4 regions of the Klebsiella sp. B345 genome follow, and region 4 is predicted to be linked to each of the others. Evidence: predicted binding sites of a transcription regulator. Region 4 holds the regulator's gene; each other region holds the start of a gene.
What was found. The regulator Fur, encoded in region 4, represses iron uptake genes when iron is present. The targets are predictions, from matches to a motif close to ATAATAATGAGAACNACTATCAA.
Positions count from the first base shown of each region.

Region 1: the regulator Fur is predicted to act here: its motif matches at 1,573-1,595, upstream of feoA (ferrous iron transporter A).
Region 2: the regulator Fur is predicted to act here: its motif matches at 1,322-1,344, upstream of ACMYSO_RS23400 (TonB-dependent siderophore receptor).
Region 3: the regulator Fur is predicted to act here: its motif matches at 2,868-2,890, upstream of sufA (Fe-S cluster assembly scaffold SufA).

Region 1 is NZ_CP180443.1:2,544,296-2,549,487, reverse strand. It holds gene feoB (Fe(2+) transporter permease subunit FeoB) at 1-1,211, opposite strand, end outside; gene feoA (ferrous iron transporter A) at 1,240-1,467, opposite strand; gene ACMYSO_RS12080 (Tex family protein) at 1,911-4,241, opposite strand; gene greB (transcription elongation factor GreB) at 4,343-4,816, opposite strand; gene ompR (osmolarity response regulator transcription factor OmpR) at 5,063-5,192, shown strand, end outside.
Region 2 is NZ_CP180443.1:4,997,538-5,002,729, forward strand. It holds gene ACMYSO_RS23400 (TonB-dependent siderophore receptor) at 1-1,278, opposite strand, end outside; RNA gene ACMYSO_RS23405 (RtT sRNA) at 1,803-1,938, opposite strand; tRNA gene ACMYSO_RS23410 (tRNA-Ser) at 2,705-2,792, opposite strand; gene ghrA (glyoxylate/hydroxypyruvate reductase GhrA) at 3,061-3,999, shown strand; gene ACMYSO_RS23420 (phosphatase) at 4,084-4,821, shown strand; gene ACMYSO_RS23425 (TorD/DmsD family molecular chaperone) at 4,844-5,192, shown strand, end outside.
Region 3 is NZ_CP180443.1:821,689-826,880, reverse strand. It holds gene ydiJ (D-2-hydroxyglutarate dehydrogenase YdiJ) at 1-524, shown strand, start outside; gene menI (1,4-dihydroxy-2-naphthoyl-CoA hydrolase) at 521-931, shown strand; gene ACMYSO_RS03910 (YegP family protein) at 1,039-1,230, opposite strand; gene ACMYSO_RS03905 (GlsB/YeaQ/YmgE family stress response membrane protein) at 1,395-1,643, shown strand; gene ACMYSO_RS03900 (hypothetical protein) at 1,785-2,105, opposite strand; gene sufA (Fe-S cluster assembly scaffold SufA) at 2,931-3,308, shown strand; gene sufB (Fe-S cluster assembly protein SufB) at 3,311-4,798, shown strand; gene sufC (Fe-S cluster assembly ATPase SufC) at 4,830-5,192, shown strand, end outside.
Region 4 is NZ_CP180443.1:4,489,120-4,494,311, forward strand. It holds gene ACMYSO_RS21050 (DUF1345 domain-containing protein) at 107-766, opposite strand; gene chiP (chitoporin ChiP) at 1,242-2,645, shown strand; gene chiQ (ChiQ/YbfN family lipoprotein) at 2,693-3,025, shown strand; gene fur (ferric iron uptake transcriptional regulator) at 3,109-3,561, opposite strand; gene fldA (flavodoxin FldA) at 3,854-4,384, opposite strand; gene ybfE (LexA regulated protein) at 4,534-4,827, opposite strand; gene ybfF (esterase) at 4,961-5,192, opposite strand, start outside.

The DNA of each region.
Region 1 (5,192 bases), 1.9 Mb from region 4:
ATCAACGGCACGAAGGATTTGCCCGGCAGGCCCAGCGCCTGCATCAGACGGTCCATAACGAACGCCGCCCGCGCCATATAACCGGAATCCTCAAGGAAGGAGAGGAACAGGTACATCATGCCAATCTGCGGCACCAGCGGCAGGACGGTATTGATACCGCCGCCAATCCCCTGGGCCAGAAAAACGGTCAGCCAGTCTGGAAGATGCAGCGTGTAGCCCAGCCACTGGATACCGTGGATAAAGATGGCGACGGAGCCGGCGTCGAAGAACGGCTGCAGCGCGCCGCCGATGTTGATCGCCAGCAGGAACATCAGGTACATGACAAACAGGAACACCGGTAGCCCCAGCACGCGGCTGAGGACGATTTTATCCATCGCGGCGGTAAAGCGGCTCGGTTCAGCGGTCAGAGTGTTGCTGACCGCATCGCAGATGGCGGCGATGCTTTGATAACGGGCATCGGCAATATGTAGCGCCGGATCGTCAATCTCGTTGCTCAGGTTGGCGAGCGCGGCGTCTAATTTATGCTCGGCATTGCCGGCATTGCCGGCATTGCCGGCGTATGCGCGGCTGTAAATATCGCCCTCCAGCATCTGCAGACCCAGCCAGCAGCGTTGACGTTCCGGGATGTCCTGCGCCATCTCCTGGGCCAGCAGGTTGGCTTCACGCAGCAGCGGCTGCGGATAGTGCACCAGTTCGAGCGCGGTATTTTGCTGGTGGCGATCGACCGCCATTTTTAAGGCTTCAATCCCGCGACCGCGCGTAGAAACCAGCGGGATCACCGGGCAGCCGAGACGAGCTGCGAGCGCATCAACGTCGATACGGATTTTTTGTTTCTCGGCGATATCCAGCATATTCAGGGCGACGATGCAGGGGAAACCGAGTTCCAGTAACTGGAGGGTCAGGTAGAGGTTACGTTCCAGGTTTGAGGCGTCGACCACGTTAATCAGCATGTCGGCGTCGCCGCTCAGAATATAGTGGCAGGCTATTTGCTCATCCAGAGAGGTTTGCGAAGAGATGGTGGTGAGCGAGTAAGTTCCCGGAAGGTCAACCAGCGTGACCTGGTGGTCCGTGGTGGTAAACGCCCCTTCTTTACGCTCAACGGTCACCCCGGCCCAGTTGCCTACGCGCTGGCGGGCGCCGGTGAGCTGGTTGAATAAGGTTGTTTTACCGGAATTAGGATTTCCAATTAAACCAATGGTTAATTTTTTCATATTTCAGACTCTAAGTGCCGGGCCGGCGTTATTGTGCAACCGCTTCCAGTTCGATTAAATCGAGATCTTTTTTACGTAATACCAGGCTCACGCGCCGGGTTTCGATATGAACAGGATCGCCAAGCGGTGCGACGCGAACCACACTAAAAGAAGAGCCTGGCAGCATTCCAAGAGACAGCAGTTTCTGACGATAAGCCGGGCTAATATCGCGAGAGAAACCAGTGATTTTCCACGCACTATGAGGAGTGAATTGCATAGGGCCTACTTGTCATCGCTAAGTCAATGAGAATGGATTGCATGCGATAGCCACACCGCGCCGGGGAGCATCGCCAACGGAGAAAATATATACTAACTACGAATGATGATAATGATAATGGTTTTTATCATCAATACATAACCAGTGTAATAATCAACTTAGACCGGCAAATTTGCCTGTTTTTTGATATGACGCAAGGTCTGTGACATAGGGAAAAATAAAGGCAAAGTGAGCTGCTGTTGTTAATGTTTAATTAAGGTTTCATTGGTTAACAAAATGAAATCTTTAGGCGGGGAATATTTACTCATTTAATTAACCGTAATTAACGGTAATTAACCCGTTACCAGAATATATAAACGCTCAGAGGTTGTTGGCCGAGGGAAAGGGAATGGCGAATGTTGCGGGAATGAAAACGGCCCCTCGTCAGAGGGGCCGGGAAGGCATTAGCGTTTTTTGCCCATTGCCGCAGCCAGCGCGTCCATCATGGCGCTGTTACCGGTAGACGCTGTTTCACGGCCACGAGGTTTCGCCGTTTTCGCTGCCGGGCGGTTACCCTGCGGGCGTTCATTGCCGCCGCTGCGCCGGGCGTTGCTCTCGCCTGGTTGCTCGTCCAGACGCATGGTTAAGGCGATACGCTTACGCTGCAGGTCGACCTCCATCACTTTCACCTGCACGATATCACCGGCTTTGACCACGGTATGCGGGTCTTCGACGAATTTATTCGACAGCGATGAAATATGTACGAGGCCATCCTGGTGAACGCCGATATCGACAAAGGCGCCAAAGTTGGTGACGTTGGTGACCGCCCCTTCAAGCACCATGCCGGGCAGCAGGTCGTTCATGGTTTCCACGCCGTCTGCAAACTTCGCGGTTTTAAACTCCGGACGCGGGTCACGGCCAGGCTTTTCCAGCTCTTTGATGATGTCGGATACCGTTGGCACACCAAACTTGTCATCGGTGAAATCGGCGGCTTTCAGGTTGCGCAGTTCGCTGCTGTTGCCCATCAGGTCGTTTAACGCCTGTTGGGTGGCGGCCAGAATGCGCTCCACGATCGGGTAGGCTTCCGGGTGCACGGTAGAGGCATCCAGCGGGTTATCACCGTGGTTGATGCGCAGGAAGCCGGCGCACTGTTCAAAGGCTTTTGGCCCGAGGCGGCTCACTTTCAGCAGTTGCTGGCGGTTCTGGAACTGACCGTTTTCATCGCGCCAGGCGACGATATTCTGCGCCATCATCCGGGTCAGGCCGGCCACGCGGGTAAGCAGCGGCACCGACGCGGTGTTCAGGTCTACGCCGACGGCGTTTACGCAGTCTTCGACGACCGCATCCAGCTTACGCGCCAGCTGCGACTGGCTAACGTCGTGCTGATACTGGCCCACGCCGATGGATTTCGGGTCGATTTTAACCAGCTCGGCCAGCGGGTCCTGCAGACGACGGGCGATAGATACCGCACCACGAATGGAGACGTCGAGGTCCGGGAATTCCAGCGCTGCGAGTTCGGAGGCGGAGTAGACGGAGGCGCCTGCTTCGCTAACGATCACCTTCTGCGCAGTAACTTTCGGGAACTGCTGCTGCACGTCGAGGAAGAAACGCTCGGTTTCACGGGAAGCGGTGCCGTTACCGATCGCCACCAGCTCGACGTTGTGTTTTTCGCACAGCGCAGCCACGGCAACCGCCGCTTTAGCGGCCTGCCCGGTGTGCGGGTAGATGGTATCGGTGGCCACCAGTTTGCCGGTGCCATCGACAACCGCGACCTTGACCCCGGTACGCAGGCCAGGATCGAGGCCCATGGTGGCGCGCAGACCGGCAGGTGCCGCCATCAGCAGATCGTGCAGGTTACGGGCAAAGACATTGATCGCTTCATCTTCCGCGCGTTCACGGACGGTGCCCATTAGCTCGGTTTCGAGGTGCATCAGCACCTTGATGCGCCAGGTCCAGCTCACCACGCCTTTACGCCAGCTGTCCGCCGGGGCGTTGTTCAGGCGCAGGCCAAGATGGTTGATAATAATGAGCTCGCACTGGCTCTCTTTCGGCGGCTCATCGAACTGCGGGTCGGCATTGAGGGCCAGCTGCAGTATGCCTTCGTTGCGCCCACGGAACATCGCCAGCGCACGGTGTGAAGGGACGGTAGCGATCGGCTCGTGATGGTCGAAGTAGTCGCGGAACTTGGCGCCTTCTTCTTCTTTACCCGTCACGACGGTGGCGACCAGGTGGGCATTCTTCCACAGATAGTCGCGCACTTTTGCCAGCAGTTGGGCGTCTTCGGCGAAACGCTCCATCAGGATGTAGCGTGCGCCATCAAGGGCGGCTTTGGTATCGGCGATGCCTTTGTCGGCATCGATAAATCTGGCGGCTTCCGTCTCCGGATCGTGGGACGGTTCGTTCCACAGCAGGTCTGCCAGCGGCTCCAGTCCAGCCTCAATCGCAATCTGCCCGCGGGTGCGGCGTTTTGGTTTGTAGGGCAGGTAGAGGTCTTCGAGCTCGGTTTTGCTCAGGGTGGTGGTGATGGCTTTCTCCAGCGCGTCGGTCAGCTTGCCCTGTTCACCGATCGATTTGAGAATCGACTGACGGCGGTCTTCCAGTTCACGCAAATAACCGAGACGGGTTTCCAGATTACGCAGCTGCGTGTCATCCAGACCGCCGGTGACTTCTTTACGATAACGTGCAATAAACGGCACGGTATTCCCTTCATCAAGCAGGCGAACGGCAGCTTCTACCTGTTCAGACCTGGCCTGAAGTTCACCCGCAATAATGCGGCAGAGCGAATCATTCATCATGTCTATTTCATCTTGTGGATCGAAAATCAGGGGATAGTTATACGGGCTGGCACGGTAAAATGCCAGTCGCCGCACGAGGGTCTCAGAATGTTCCGGACGCGCTATTTAACATATTCAATCTCGTTCACGTACCAGCTGGCTTCGCCTGCCGGGGTGTTGACCACCGCCAGGTCGCCGACCTCTTTTTTCAACAGCGCGCGGGCCATCGGCGAGTCGATGGAGATGTAGTCTTTGCGCCCGAAGATTTCATCGTAGCCCACGATGCGAAAACGCTTGGTATCGCCCTCGTCGTTTTCGATTTCCACCCACGCGCCGAAGAACACTTTGCCCTCCTGCTGCGGGGAGTAATCGACAATCTTCAGATGTTCCAGACATTTGGTGAGGTAGCGTACCCGGCGGTCAATTTCACGCAGACGCTTTTTGTTGTACTGGTAATCCGCATTCTCGCTCCGGTCACCGAGGCTGGCAGCCCAGGTCACTTTCTTCGTCACTTCCGGACGCTCTTCACGCCACAAATAGTCCATTTCTTTTTTAAGTTTTTCATACCCTTCACGGGTGATCAGCGGCGTTTTCATTCATCGATCTACCTTCAGGTTACCGGTATTGCACATGGGGATGTGCGGTTGCGCACAATTCGTAGTGCGTAATAATACCGACAGGATAAATAATGTGTCTTATGATTAAATGTATGCTTAAGCTGCTGTTAAATATGCTTTGTAACAATTTAGCCTGGAATATATACCAGATTTAGCTGGTGGGCGAGCCGGGCTTTTTTGAGAATACGCACTGACAAATGCAGTGAACCTTTGGGAGTATAAACAATGCAAGAGAATTATAAGATTCTTGTTGTCGATGATGACATGCGTCTGCGTGCGCTGCTCGAACGTTATCTGACCGAGCAAGGCTTCCAGGTTCGTAGCGTCGCAAACGCTGAACAGATGGATCGTCTGT
Region 2 (5,192 bases), 510 kb from region 4:
GCTGATGGTGGCGGAGTTTTTACTGCTGCGTTGGGAAGGGTCACCTGAGCTACCCGGCAAATATAAGTCCGTGTTTGCCGATTGCATGGAGGCGGGATCGTTGAGCTCATCGCGGTTCCATTCCGCCCCCAGCGTCACCGTTTGATCAACCAGCAGTTGCAGAGGGAAGTTTATCTCCCCGCCCGCGCGATAACTTTCCAGACGGCTGGTCGAATTCTCATCACTATTAATCATACCTTCAGTACTGCCGCCGGTACCTTCTTTTAAGCGCGTGTTATTGGTTTTTTCATAGTTAAAGTTAAGCCTGGATGTCCCCCAGTCCCAGATACCGTTATGGGTGATACCGTAGTTTTGACGGTATAAGCGGTTTGTTTCGCTGCCATATAACGATTCAACCAGACCGTTCGCGCTGCTATTACTATTACTATTTTGAGTATCACCGGCGTAGATATTTCCCTGACGGCTATAGGCATAGGAGAAGTCAACAATCTGGGTCGGCGTCATTTTCCAGGACAGCACGCCGCTGATGTCTTTATTGCGCACGCCTTCACGGCCTGCGGCATAGGAGCCGTTTTGTGCGGTATTGATGTCAAAGGCATCAGCATCGGTGCGGTTGAGGTTGCCGTACAGGCGCATTGTCAGCGCGTCGCCTGCCAAAGGACCACTGAGGTTGAAGTTAGCGCGACGGGTGTCGCCTTCTTTGCTGTTTTCAGGCTGGTTGGTGTAGAGAGAGAGTGAACCGTGCCAATCGTTGGTAGGGCGCTTGGTGATGATATTCACCACCCCACCGGCTGCACCTGAGCCATAACGGGCGGCTGCCGGGCCACGAATCACTTCAATACGCTCCACCATTTCCGCCGGCACCCAGTTGGTATCGCCGCGAGAATCGCGTTCGCCACGCCAGTTGTAGCGAACGGAGTTACGAGAACTCACCGGCACACCATCGATCAGCACCAGGGTGTTTTCCGGCCCCATGCCGCGAATATCGATTTGGCGGTTGTTACCGCGGCTGCCGCTGGCACCGTTGCCGGTCAGGTTGACGCCGGGCATTTTACGGATGATGTCAGAAAGATCGTTCACCGGAGGGCTTTTTTGAATGTCTTCTGCCGTGATAATCGAGACGCCTGGTTGCTGTTTTAGCTCCTGTTCAGCGGTGACCAGCATGACTTCATCATCAGCGAGATTTTCTGTCGGTTCGGCAGCCAAAGCAGGAGTGGACAGTAAGCTGGCAAAAAGCAGCGTTATCGGACGCTTTCTACCATAAAAAGTAACATTCATTTTCATTATCTCCATAATATGCAGGAATAAGGCGCAGATGCGGATGATAATGAGATTGATTATCATTGTATATTGCGTGCGGTGTTTCTCCTTTTTTTCTACATTGTTCGTCAATTTTTCGTTTTTATGTAAGAGGATGTAAAATCTTGCGAGTCGTGATGTAAAGGCCAGGGGGAGGGATAGCAGGTGGAATGTTATTTATAACCAATTGATAAATATAAATAGTAACACCTTATGGTTATATGGTTATTTTTTTCGCTCACAGACAGTCGCGAAAATACAGCCCTGTAGCAGCGAAAAATAAGGAGAAATCGTGTTTTTCTCAATACAAATATTTACATTCAATATCATCCATTGACGCAATACCAGACTCTTCGATTGCCGTCAGGCTATTCATTGCGCCAACGCATATTATAACAGTTTGTTAACAAGTATGGCGTAGTATGCCTGGGAGTGAATGGCTGTGTGGCTGGTGCAACATGCGAAAAAAAGCCCGTGACTGCGTACGAACTCTTCTTAAAATATGGCGGTGAGGGGGGGATTGACTCGCTTTGCTCGCCCTACGGGCAGCCCGCTCACAGGTTCGCGGTCTGTCCAACTGGCGTTGCCAGTTGTCGAACCCCGGTCGGGGCTTCTCATCCCCCCCGGTGGGGTGCAACATGCGAAAAAAAAAGCCCGTGACTGCGTACGAGCTCTTCTTAAAATATGGCGGTGAGGGGGGGATTGACTCGTTTTGCTCGCCCTACGGGCAGCCCGCTCACAGGTTCGCGGTCTGTCCAACTGGCGTTGCCAGTTGTCGAACCCCGGTCGGGGCTTCTCATCCCCCCGGTGGGGTGCTACATGCGAAAAAAAAGCCCGTGACTGCGTACGAGCTCTTCTTAAAATATGGCGGTGAGGAGGGGATTGACTCGCGTTGCTCGCCCTACGGGCAGCCCGCTCACAGGTTCGCTGTCTGTCCAACTGGCGTTGCCAGTTGTCGAACCCCGGTCGGGGCTTCTCATCCCCCCGGTGGGGTGCTACATGCGAAAAAAAGCCCGTACTTGCGTACGAGCTCTTCTTAAAATATGGCGGTGAGGAGGGGATTGACTCGCGTTGCTCGCCCTACGGGCAGCCCGCTCACAGGTTCGCTGTCTGTCCAACTGGCGTTGCCAGTTGTCGAACCCCGGTCGGGGCTTCTCATCCCCCCCGGTGGGGTGCTACATGCGAAAAAAAGCCCGTACTTGCGTACGAGCTCTTCTTAAAATATGGCGGTGAGGAGGGGATTGACTCGCGTTGCTCGCCCTACGGGCAGCCCGCTCACAGGTTCGCTGTCTGTCCAACTGGCGTTGCCAGTTGTCGAACCCCGGTCGGGGCTTCTCATCCCCCCCGGTGGGGTGCTACATGCGAAAAAAAAGCCCGTACTTGCGTATGAGCTCTTCTTATAATATGGCGGTGAGGGGGGGATTCGAACCCCCGATACGTTGCCGTATACACACTTTCCAGGCGTGCTCCTTCAGCCACTCGGACACCTCACCATATTGTCGTTCCCGTTGCTGCTGGGAACGGGCGCTAATTTAGGGAAATACGTATCTCTCGTCAATCAACTTTTTCAAAAAACCGTGCGTTTAGCCAAACTTCGCGCAACTTGCGTTTTAAATGCGCGACAATCGATTTTTTTGTCACCACTCTCTTTTTACTCGATAGAAAAATGAAATTTGTTATGCTGACAACCCAATAGAAAACAACAAATAAAACATGACGCTTGGGTAGACCTGCACGACGCGTCAGCTATCAGGAGCCACGATGGACATTATTTATTATCACCCGACATTTGATACCGCTTACTGGATTGCAGAGCTGGAAAAACGGCTGCCAGGCGCGCGCGTCCGTGAATGGAAATCCGGTGACAACCAGCATGCTGATTACGCGCTGGTCTGGCATCCGCCAGTCGAAATGCTTCAGGGACGGGATTTAAAAGCGGTCTTTGCCCTCGGAGCGGGTGTTGATTCGATCCTCAGTAAACTACGCCAGCACCCGGAAATGCTGCCAATGTCGATCCCGCTTTTCCGTCTCGAAGACACCGGAATGGGTCAGCAGATGCAGGAATACGCGGTCAGCCAGGTATTGCACTGGTTCCGTCGCTTCGATGACTATCAGGCCTTAAAACAGCAAGCGCGCTGGCAACCGCTGGACGACTATCCGCGAGACACCTTTACTATCGGGATTATGGGCGCGGGCGTACTCGGCGCGAAAGTCGCCGAAGCGCTGCAGGTATGGGGCTTCCCGCTGCGTAGCTGGAGCCGCAGCCGCAAAGCCTGGCCGCAGGTGCAAAGTTTTGCCGGCGCCGATGAGCTGGGTGCATTTCTCGGCGGAACCCGGGTGTTGATCAACCTGCTACCGAACACGGCGGAAACTGCCGGGATTATTAACCAGCAGCTGTTGGCGCAGCTTCCGGATAACAGCTATGTTCTCAATCTGGCACGTGGTGTTCACGTTGTGGAAGACGATCTATTAGCGGCACTGAATAGCGGCAAGCTTAAAGGGGCGATGCTGGATGTCTTTAGTCGTGAACCGTTACCGGCAGCAAGCCTGCTGTGGGCGCATCCTCGGGTGGCCATGACCCCACATGTGGCTGCGGTCACTCGTCCACTGGAAGCCATTGCCTATATTGCTGGCACCATCGGCCAGTTGGAACGGGGTGAGACGGTAAGCGGGCAGGTCGATCGTCAGCGCGGATACTAAGACATCACCCGCTGCGGCGGGGTTTTTGCTAATCATAGGTCCTGATTCCTGCTATCCTTGCCACAAACAGAGAAGGAGAATGTGATGTATCCTGTTGACCTGCACATGCATACCGTCGCCAGTACCCACGCCTACAGTACCCTGCACGATTATATTGCTGAAGCAAAGCGCAAGGGGATCAAACTTTTCGCCATTACCGACCACGGTCCGGATATGGCCGATGCACCGCACTACTGGCACTTCGTCAATATGCGCATCTGGCCGCGGATGGTGGATGGCGTTGGCATCTTGCGCGGCATTGAAGCCAATATTAAAAATATCCAGGGCGAAATTGACTGCAGCGGGCCGATGCTGTCGTCGCTGGATTTGTTCATCGCCGGCTTCCATGAGCCGGTGTTCCCGCCGCAGGATAAAGCGACCCACACCGAAGCGATGATCGCCACCATGGCCAGCGGCGCGGTACACATTATCAGCCATCCGGGCAACCCGAAATTCCCCGTTGATATCCCGGCCATCGCCGCGGCTGCGGCAAAATATCAGGTGGCGCTGGAAATCAATAACTCATCCTTTGTCTCCTCGCGCGTGGGCAGTGAAGATAACTGCCGGGCCATTGCCGCCGCGGTTCGCGATGCCGGCGGCTGGGTGGCGCTGGGCTCTGATTCGCACACCGCCTTTACCCTGGGGGAATTTTCCGCGTGCCGTAAGATCCTGGATGAAGTGGGCTTCCCCGAGGATCGGATCCTTAACGTTTCTCCACGTCGGCTGCTGAATTTCCTTGAGTCCCGCGGGATGCCGGCAATCCCTGAATTTGCCGATCTTTAATGTGAAAAACTGGAATAATTGAATGAACGAGTTTTCAATCCTCTGCCGTGTACTGGGCTCTTTGTACTATCGCCAACCTCAGGATCCGCTGCTGGTGCCGCTGTTTACCTTGATTCGAGAAGGGAAGCTGGCGGCGAACTGGCCGCTGGAACAGGATGAGCTGCTGGAGCGTCTGCAAAAAAGCTGCGATGTACAACCGCTGGCTGCGGACTATAACGCACTGTTTGTCGGGGACGAATGCAGCGTTCCCCCGTACCGTAGCGCATGGGTTGAAGGGGCGAGCGAAGCCGAAGTGCGTGGTTTCCTGAGCGCCCACGGCATCCCGACTGGCGAAGGCAAAGCCGACCATATTGGTTCCTTGCTGCTGGCGG
Region 3 (5,192 bases), 1.6 Mb from region 4:
AAAAGACTGCAGATTTCCTCAACCGCGTGGCGCAGCTGGGCATGCCGATGGTCGGGGTCGACCCGGCGCTGGTGCTGTGCTACCGCGATGAGTACAACCAGGTACTCGGCGACAAACGCGGCGATTTCCACGTGATGCTGGTGCACGAGTGGCTGCCTAAAGCGCTGCCGGAGAGCCGCGAGCAGGATCGCCGCGGCGAAGCGTGGTATCTGTTTGGTCACTGTACTGAAGTGACGGCGCTACCCGCCGCGCCGAAGCAGTGGGCCGAGATTTTTGCGCGCTTCGGCGCGAAGCTGGAAAACGTCAGCGTAGGCTGTTGTGGTATGGCCGGAACCTATGGTCATGAGGTGAAAAACCATGCCAACTCGCTGGATATCTACGCGCTTTCCTGGCAACAGGCGATCCAGCGTTTACCGCGCAACCGTTGCCTGGTGACCGGATACTCCTGTCGTAGCCAGGTGAAGCGTATTGAAGGCAGCGGGGTTCGTCATCCGCTGCAGGCGCTGCTGGAGATTATTGGATGATTTGGAAACGTCAGACAACCCTGGAACAGCTCAACGGTATGGGCGAAGGCAATATGGTCGGGCTGCTGGATATTCAGTTTGATGTCTTTACCGATGAGACTATCGAAGCCACCATGCCGGTGGATCAGCGTACGCATCAGCCGTTTGGTCTGCTGCACGGCGGTGCCTCTGTGGTGCTGGCGGAAACGCTCGGCTCGGTTGCCGGCTATTTGTGCAGTGAGGGTGAGCAAAAAGTGGTCGGGCTGGAGGTCAATGCCAACCACATTCGTTCGGTGCGTGGCGGCCGGGTGCGCGGCGTATGCCGGGCGCTCCATGTTGGCTCTCGTCATCAGGTGTGGCAGATTGACATCTCTGATGAACAGGGGCGTTTGTGCTGCTCTTCGCGCCTTACCACCGCAGTTGTCTGAGGTCATCGGCGAAGAGAGTCTATCTCTTCGCGCCACCGCGTTTAGCGCCGTTCGTTAGCCAATAAGGGGGCGCTGTTTCCCCCTTATCTCCTTGCTTTAGTCACGCATCAGGATGCGGTCTCATCTTTGATAGTATCGCTCGGCCCATTCTTTTGCACCGAGGCAATTCCCTTTTTCGCCGCATCCTTCGAGGAATACATTTCACTGGTGGCAATGGTTTCGTGGTTATCGGCTTTTAGCAGGAAATACCACGGCTGGGACACGCTTTTCTCAGACTTTTTAATAACGTAATACCCCATATTTAACTCCTTGCGGATTAACAATGACCCCTTGATATGTAGACTATGATTGCTTAGGCAGCAAGGCAGAACATCAAAAAATATAATTCATGAATCACTCTCGCTATTTATGCTACTATTTAAGAGCGATATACTTGTGAATAACATAGAGGACGGAGTTAACTATGGGTATCATTTCCTGGATCATTTTTGGTCTTATTGCCGGTATTTTGGCTAAGTGGATTATGCCAGGCAAAGACGGCGGCGGCTTTATCGTCACTATCGTTCTGGGGGTTATCGGTGCAGTTGTAGGTGGTTGGATTAGCACATTTTTTGGCTTCGGCAAGGTCGATGGATTTAATTTCGGTAGCTTTGTCGTCGCGGTAATTGGTGCATTAGTTGTACTGTTTATCTACAGAAAGATTAAAAGTTAATATCCCGTCGTCATTCATGCGTCCTCGGCACAGGTTGCCACGAGGATAAAGATTTGTAGCACGAAGTCAGACGTAAAATAAAAAGCTGCCCTCAACACCGGCAGCTTTTTTTGTCTTCAAACAGGAGCCCGGTAAACGAATTCAGCCGCGTTCAGGCATATCCGGGACGGGAACCACTTCCACACGCACTTCATAATGTTTTGCTTTATCCGTCGGGATAAGCGGAGTGAGTTTGTTAATGGTCTCAACCGGGTTATCGGTGGCGACGGTAGCGGAGAATATCACCGGTTTTCTCGGCGGGAATGGCGGCATGGGCATCGCGCCGCGGCCCTGGGGCATATCCATCATTGGCTGACCGGCATAATGGTCGGCAGGGGCAGGACTCTCGGTTTTATCTGCCGCAAACGCGCTGGCGGCGACAACAGATACAGTGGCTAACAGAGCAATAATCGTTCTTTTCATCTTCGTTACCTCTTTATATCCGTCATACTCCAAGTTGCTGCCTACAAGCAACTCGAATTATTTAGGGTATAGATTTTGAATGTGAGCGAAATCTTAGAGATAACCAGGTTGGCGAACAATCCCACGGGGGACGAATCCTCCAAAACTCCTCAATTCATCACGAATGTGAAGCCCGGGCGGTCTATAGCGGAAGGGGGACTGATTTAGTTCAACAGTACGCTCATCACCAGCAGCACTACCATGCACATCGACATAATACTGATATCTATCATTCTGTACTACGTAACTCCGGGTGAGCAGTGACTCCGACGACGGGCCGAAAACTGTTGGAAATATGAGCGGGAATTGTACATCAATTTGCCACCAGACTAATACGCTTTAATCCAGGGTTTTGTCCGAATTTATCAGAATCGCGGCTTCATTTTTCCAGATAACCGACGATCTTGCCGATCGACATTTATTGATTGTTGTGGTTGGTCATGGGGGAAATAACCGCTGAAAAGCGTTATTCGCGATTAATTCATTGATTTTGTTATGCCTGTTGTTCACAGAAGGTGCCATTTTCTATTTCAAAAATAGGCATTTCCGATGCATCTTTTATCTTGCGCCAAATCACCCGGTTATTACTGAATTAATTTGTTATTTATCAATATTTTATATTTGTAAATTGACCGCTGTTAACCTGCGAAGCAGGGTCTATGCTTATAAAAAGCGCTAAAAAAGCATCAGAGCAGCGAATATCCCTTCTCCGGCTGGGTTGAAGTGATAATCGTTATCATTAACATAGCCGCATGCCCTGATGGCGCCAACCAATGAGGTAGAGCGATGGAATTAGATACTGGAACCTTCAATCCCGATGAGTTTAGCTGGCGTGGTCTGATGATGACCCCGACCGCCGCCGCGCATATTCGTGATTTGGTGACTAAGCAGCCCGACAAGCAAGGCCTGCGTCTGGGGATTAAAACCAGCGGCTGTGCCGGATTTGCCTATGTACTTGAACTGATTGCCGAACCGGCGAAAGACGATCTGCTGTTTGAACGTGACGGTGCGAAGCTGTGGGCGCCGCTGCAGGCCATGCCGTTTATCGATGGCACGGAACTGGATTACGTCCGGGAAGGATTAAATGAAATCTTTAAGTTTCATAACCCAAAAGCGCAGCATGAATGTGGTTGCGGTGAAAGCTTTGGGGTTCAGGCGGAGTAATTATGTCTCGTAATACTGAAGCAACTGACGATGTCAAAACCTGGTCCGACGGCTCATTGAATTATAAAGAAGGTTTTTTTACCCAACTAAAAACCGATGAGCTGGCGAAAGGCATTAATGAAGAGGTGGTGCGCGCCATTTCTGCCCGTCGTAATGAGCCCGAATGGATGCTCGAGTTCCGCCTGCGTGCGTTTAACGCCTGGCTGGAGATGGAAGAGCCGCACTGGCTGAAAGCGCATTATGAGCACCTGAATTATCAGGATTACAGCTATTATTCCGCGCCCTCCTGTGGAAACTGCGATGACACCTGCGCATCAGAACCGGGTGCGGTACAGCAAACGGGCCCGGCGGCCTACCTGACGCAGGAGGTCGAAGAGGCCTTTAATCTGCTGGGCGTCCCGGTCCGTGAAGGACGAGAAGTAGCGGTCGACGCGATTTTCGATTCGGTGTCGGTGGCCACTACCTATCGGGAAAAACTGGCGGAGCAGGGGATTATCTTCTGCTCGTTCGGGGAGGCGATTCACGACCACCCGGAGCTGGTGAAAAAGTATCTCGGGACCGTAGTACCAGGCAACGATAACTTCTTTGCCGCGCTGAATGCGGCAGTAGCCTCTGATGGCACCTTTATCTATGTGCCAAAAGGCGTACGTTGCCCGATGGAGCTGTCCACCTACTTCCGCATCAACGCCGAAAAAACCGGCCAGTTTGAACGGACGATCCTGGTGGCCGATGAGGGGAGCTACGTCAGCTATATCGAAGGTTGCTCGGCGCCGGTGCGCGACAGCTATCAGTTGCACGCGGCAGTGGTCGAAGTGATTATTCACAAAGACGCCGAAGTGAAATATTCCACGGTGCAGAACTGGTTCCCCGGGGATAACAACACCGGTGGGATCCTCAACTTCGTCACCAAGCGCGCGCTGTGCGAAGGCGAGAACAGCAAAATGTCGTGGACGCAGTCCGAGACCGGTTCCGCCATCACCTGGAAGTACCCGAGCTGCATTCTGCGCGGCGATAACTCGATCGGCGAATTCTTCTCCGTCGCCCTCACCAGTGGCCACCAGCAGGCGGACACCGGCACCAAAATGATTCATATCGGCAAAAACACCCGCTCGACGATCATCTCGAAAGGGATCTCCGCCGGGAAGAGCCAGAACAGCTACCGGGGGCTGGTGAAAATCATGCCCACCGCCACCAATGCGCGCAACTTCACCCAGTGTGACTCGATGCTGATTGGACCGGACTGCGGGGCGCATACCTTTCCGTACGTTGAATGCCGCAACAACAGTGCGCAGCTTGAGCATGAAGCAACGACCTCGCGGATCGGTGAAGACCAGCTGTTCTACTGCCTGCAGCGTGGCATTAGCGAAGACGACGCCATTTCGATGATCGTCAACGGCTTCTGTAAAGACGTCTTCTCAGAACTGCCGCTGGAATTTGCCGTCGAAGCGCAAAAACTGCTGGCTATCAGTCTGGAACACAGCGTCGGCTAAGCGCCAGGCGACACGAATTAAGGGAAACAAGATGTTAAGTATTAAAAACCTGCAGGTTGCCGTTGAAGATAAATCGATCCTGCGTGGCCTGGATCTGGACATCCGTCCTGGCGAAGTGCATGCCATTATGGGGCCGAACGGTTCCGGAAAAAGTACGCTATCCGCGACGCTTGCCGGACGTGAAGACTATGAAGTCACCGGCGGCAGCGTGGAGTTTAAAGGCAAAGATCTGCTGAGCCTCGCGCCGGAAGAGCGCGCAGGCGAAGGGATCTTTATGGCCTTCCAGTACCCGGTCGAAATCCCCGGCGTCAGCAACCAGTTCTTCCTGCAAACCGCGCTCAACGCGGTACGTACCTATCGTGGTCAGGAGGCGCTGGACCGTTTCGACTTCCAG
Region 4 (5,192 bases):
AACGCCGCGCTAAGCGGCGTTTTTTTTTATCTCACCTGTCACGACCTCTTTGCTGACAACAGTCGCTCAGGCGTTGTCTGGCGCATCCTGCCGGCCATTTCTGTCGCTAACTTAATAATCCGGCCCCGACATTTACCGATAGACCCAGAATAATGAGATTAAATATGAATGAGATAACCGACTGGAGCAGGGTTATTTTACGCATGTCGGTGGTCCCCGTAGCGACATCTGCGGTTTGCGAGGCGACGGCGATAGTGAAGGAGTAGTAGAGAAAATCCCAATAACCCGGCGCGTCGGGTTTTTCCGGGAAAATCATCGGCGTGACCTCATCGCTGAGGGTCAGGTAATGTCGGTGCGCGTAATGCATGGCGAAAGAGCTTGGTAACAAAGTCCAGGAGGCAATCAGAGTGGTTGCCGTCAATACCAGATGCAGTACCCGGGTGCCACCGGTAAGGTTCTTCAGGGTGGAAAGCTCGCTGAGAATGGTAATGATACTGGCCGAACAGGCCAGTATCATCAGGGTTAATACCAGGGTCGCGCTCTGGTCTTGTATTCTGGCGATACGTGGGATATCGCTGACGTTGGTTAACAGCATTCTCAACCACATAAACAGCAAATACAGCCACGCCAGCACGTTCCAGCTAATCAACGCGCGCTGAATAGTCCCCAATCCTCGCGGTAGTAAGAAATAGCTTATTAATGCCGCGCACACCGCCAGCAGCAGCCAGAATCGCCCCTGAAAATAAGTTGTTAACTCAAAACGCATGGCTTCAATAACTTTATAAGGCAATGAATAGATTAACTGTAGATCATTGAATTTCGTCGGGAGGAGGGGACGACAAATATTCCCGCTGAAACGATGCGCCAACAAGCAGGGGCGGTAATTTTCGTGATGCGAATTAATCTTGTTTGCAGCTGGCTGAATTTTCCTCCGGGTCTGCTGGCGATGTTGGCGTGAAAAAGCGTTGTAAGCGCTTTCATTTCTTTTTTGTCCTGATTTTGCAAGCACTTCCGCGATAAAAGTATGACGGCTAATATTGTAACAAAAAGAAATAGAATATGTGCGCTTTGTCATAATCTTAAGCTTTGGTCGGCGAAAGAGATTGATAATTCGCGTCACGAAAAATAGTCTATCAATAGTGGTTATGCGGATTTTTACCGCTCCACTTTTTAGCAGTCTTATTTATTTTTTCGCGGTTTGCCCTTGGCACCGCTTTTAAAACGTCAAAGAGGATATGCACATGCGTACGTTTAGTGGCAAACGTAGTACGCTGGCGTTGGCTATTGCCGCCGTCACCGCGATGTCGAGCTGGATCGTTGTTCCGCAGGCCAGCGCAGCAGGATTTATTGATGATTCCACATTAACCGGCGGTATCTATTACTGGCAGCGTGAGCGTGACCGTAAAGATGTGACCGACGGCGATAAGTACAAAACCAACCTTTCTCACTCCACCTGGAACGCCAACCTCGACTTCCAGTCTGGTTATGCTGCCGATATGTTCGGTATCGACGTGGCGGCCTTTACCGCCATCGAAATGGCGGAAAGCAGCGAAAGCGGACACCCGAACGAAATTGCCTTCTCTTCACGAAATAAAGCGTATGACGAAGATTACTCTGGCGATAAGAGCGGGATCAGCCTGTATAAGGCCGCGGCGAAATTTAAATACGGCCCGGTATGGGCGCGTGCTGGTTATATCCAGCCAACCGGGCAAACGCTGCTGGCTCCGCACTGGAGCTTTATGCCGGGTACCTACCAGGGTGCTGAAGCCGGAGCCAATTTTGATTACGGCGACGCCGGTGCGCTGAGTTTCTCCTACATGTGGACGAACGAATATAAAGCGCCGTGGCACATCGAGATGGATGAGTTCTACCAGAACGACAAGAAAACCAAAGTCGATTATCTGCACTCACTGGGCGCCAAATACGATTTTAAAAATGACCTCGTGCTGGAAGCGGCGTTTGGTCAGGCTGAAGGCTATATCGACCAGTATTTTGCCAAAGCCAGCTACAAATTTGATATTGCCGGTACGCCGTTAAACACCAGCTACCAGTTCTACGGTACGCGTGACAAAGTCAGCAACGGCGGCAGCAACGATATTTACGACGGTACCGCCTGGCTGCAGGCATTGACCTTCGGTTACAAGGTCGCTGATGTGCTTGACCTGCGCCTGGAAGGGACCTGGGTGAAAGCCGACGGTCAGCAGGGTTACTTCCTGCAGCGTATGACCCCAACCTATGCGTCGTCCAACGGTCGTCTTGATGTGTGGTGGGATAACCGCTCTGACTTCAACGCCAACGGTGAAAAAGCGGTGTTCTTCGGCGCGATGTATGACATGAAAAACTGGAACATGCCGGGCTGGGCGTTTGGCGCATCATACGTTTACGCATGGGATGCTAAGCCGGGCAGAATGTCCACGCCGGACGCTTATTACAACGCGGATACCCGTCTGAAAGAGTCTGCCTACAGCCTGGATGCCATGTATACCGTCCAGGACGGGCGAGCCAAAGGTACGCTGTTCAAACTGCACTTCACGCAGTACGACAACCACTCCGATATCCCGAGCTGGAGCGGTGGTTATGGCAACATCTTCCAGGATGAGCGTGACGTGAAATTCATGGTTATTGCCCCGTTCACTATTTTCTGATGCCGTCGCGGCAGGCCTGAACCTGCCGCAACTCTGAGAGGTTAATGATGAAGAAACTATTGCTCATCGCACTAATGGCATCAGGGCTGGTAGCCTGTACGCAGTCTCCTGCGCCGAAAGAAGATACAAAACTGAAAGATGCCTACAGCGCCTGCATTAATACGGCGGAAGGTAACCCGGACAAAGTCCAGGCCTGCCAGAGCGTGCTGGATGTGCTGAAAGAAGATAAGCAGCATCAGCAGTTCGCCAACCAGGAAAGCGTACGAGTCCTCGATTACCAGCAGTGTATTCTGGCGACCCGCACCGGCAACGATCAGGCGGTGAAGGCGCGTTGCGACCAGATCTGGAAAGAGATCCGCAGCAACAATACCAAACCCTGATAACCTCCTGCCAACTCCGCATAATCAGTGCATAAAAAAAGCCAACCGTCAGGTTGGCTTTTTACTGTTTGCACGCGGGAAACTTATTTTTCCACCGCGTCGTGTGCATGCTCATCTTCGCGGCAATCGCCTTCTGCACAGTGGCCGTACAGGTACAGGCTGTGGTTGGTCAGACGGATGCCGTGACGGGTAGCGATTTCACGCTGGCGCGCTTCAATAGAGTCATCACTGAACTCGATCACTTTGCCGCAATCAAGGCAGATAAGGTGATCGTGATGATGCTGCTGCGTCAGTTCGAAAACAGATTTACCGCCTTCGAAATTATGGCGGGTAACAATGCCTGCATCGTCAAACTGGTTCAGTACGCGGTAAACGGTAGCCAGACCAATTTCTTCACCCATGTCGATCAGGCGTTTGTATAAGTCTTCCGCACTGACGTGATGGTTATCCGGTTCCTGCAAAACTTCCAGGATTTTTAATCGTGGAAGTGTGACTTTCAGGCCAGCCTTCTTTAATGCGGTATTGTTGTCAGTCATGCGGAATCTGTCCTGTTGCTAATCGATCTACTTCCATCAGCGGAAGTAATACAGAGAATCACCCGATGTAATGCGTCTCATTATAGAACTGCCATGTTGAAATGAAAACCGCAAGCATCGTGCCTTGTATGCTGTTAAAAACGAGGTGCCAGTTACAAACTGCGTCACCTGACCTCATCGAATCAGAGGACATTGTACAGATATGTGGTTAAAAGTTAAAAACTTGTAGCTATTAGTTTTATTGCTTTTACCTATCAAAACGGCGAAACCATAAGGTAACGCCGTTTGATCATTATGCGTTTTTGATTTCTTCGAGATGCAGCTCTTCAGAAACCTGCTTCACCCACTGCGAGACACGTTCGTTGGTCAATTCAGGCTGGCGATCTTCATCGATAGCCAGACCGACGAAGTGGTCGTCATCCGCCAGGCCTTTAGAGGCTTCAAAATGGTAGCCCGCCGTCGGCCAGTGGCCCACGATAGTGGCGCCGCGCGGCTCGATAATGTCGCGAATGGTGCCTAATGCATCACAGAAATATTCTGCATAGTCTTCCTGGTCGCCGCAGCCAAACAGCGCAGCCAGTTTACCGTTGAAGTCGACCTCTTCCAGCGTCGGGAAGAAATCGTCCCAATCACACTGTGCTTCACCGTAGTACCAGGTAGGAATGCCGAGCAGCAGAATGTCGTAGGCTTCCAGATCTTCTTTGCTGCTCTTGGCAATGTCGTGAACATCAGCAACATCTTTACCAAGCTGCTTCTGAATCATTTTTGCAATATTCTCGGTGTTGCCCGTGTCGCTGCCAAAAAAGATGCCGATGATTGCCATGAGTAAAATAACCTCTTGAAACTTAATAATGTGGTAGTGGCGTAATGCCCGCAGATAACGGCAATCATAGCAGAACAGGCGAGGGGGCGGAAACAGCAATCACGCCCGACTGCACACTCTGCTACATGAAAGCGTTTTTTTGAGGATTTTCAGGCTTTATCCTGGCGATGCAGGGCTGCCAGCTGAGTCATGAGTATCTCTTCGATCAAATCGCTGCGGTTCATATTGCGTGCTTCCGCAAGCTCATTGAGTGCGTCTACTGCCTCCGCGTTGAGTTTTAGCTCAACACGCTTCAGCCCGCGAACTTTATCGCGCTTGAGCTGATTACGTTTGTTGATGCGCAGTTGTTCATCGCGCGCAAGCGGATTGGTCTTTGGTCTTCCCGGGCGCCGCTCGGTTGCGAACAAATCTAATGTCGTACGGTCCGTTTGTTCTTTTGCCATGATTCTGAGTGACTTCGGGGAAACAGGTTGTCGGGCTATAGCCGACACAGATAGCGCGCCATAATACATCAGGCGAACCGCTGCGCCAACGACCGCGGGCATTCTGCTGCGCGGTCGGGCAGTTTTTAGCCAGTTAGGCCTGTCGCGTGCTCAGATAGCGGCGAATTGCGCGTAAAACGGCCTCCGGTTTCTCGGCATGGACCCAGTGGCCGGCTCCGGCAATCACATGGGCCCGCGCCTGCGGGAACTGGGCGAGCAGGGTGTCACGATAGGCATCGGTGACGTAAGGTGAATTCCCGCCTGGGATAAACAGCGCCGGATGCGGCCACGCCGGGATGGGTTCCCAACCCACAATGTGCGGGTAC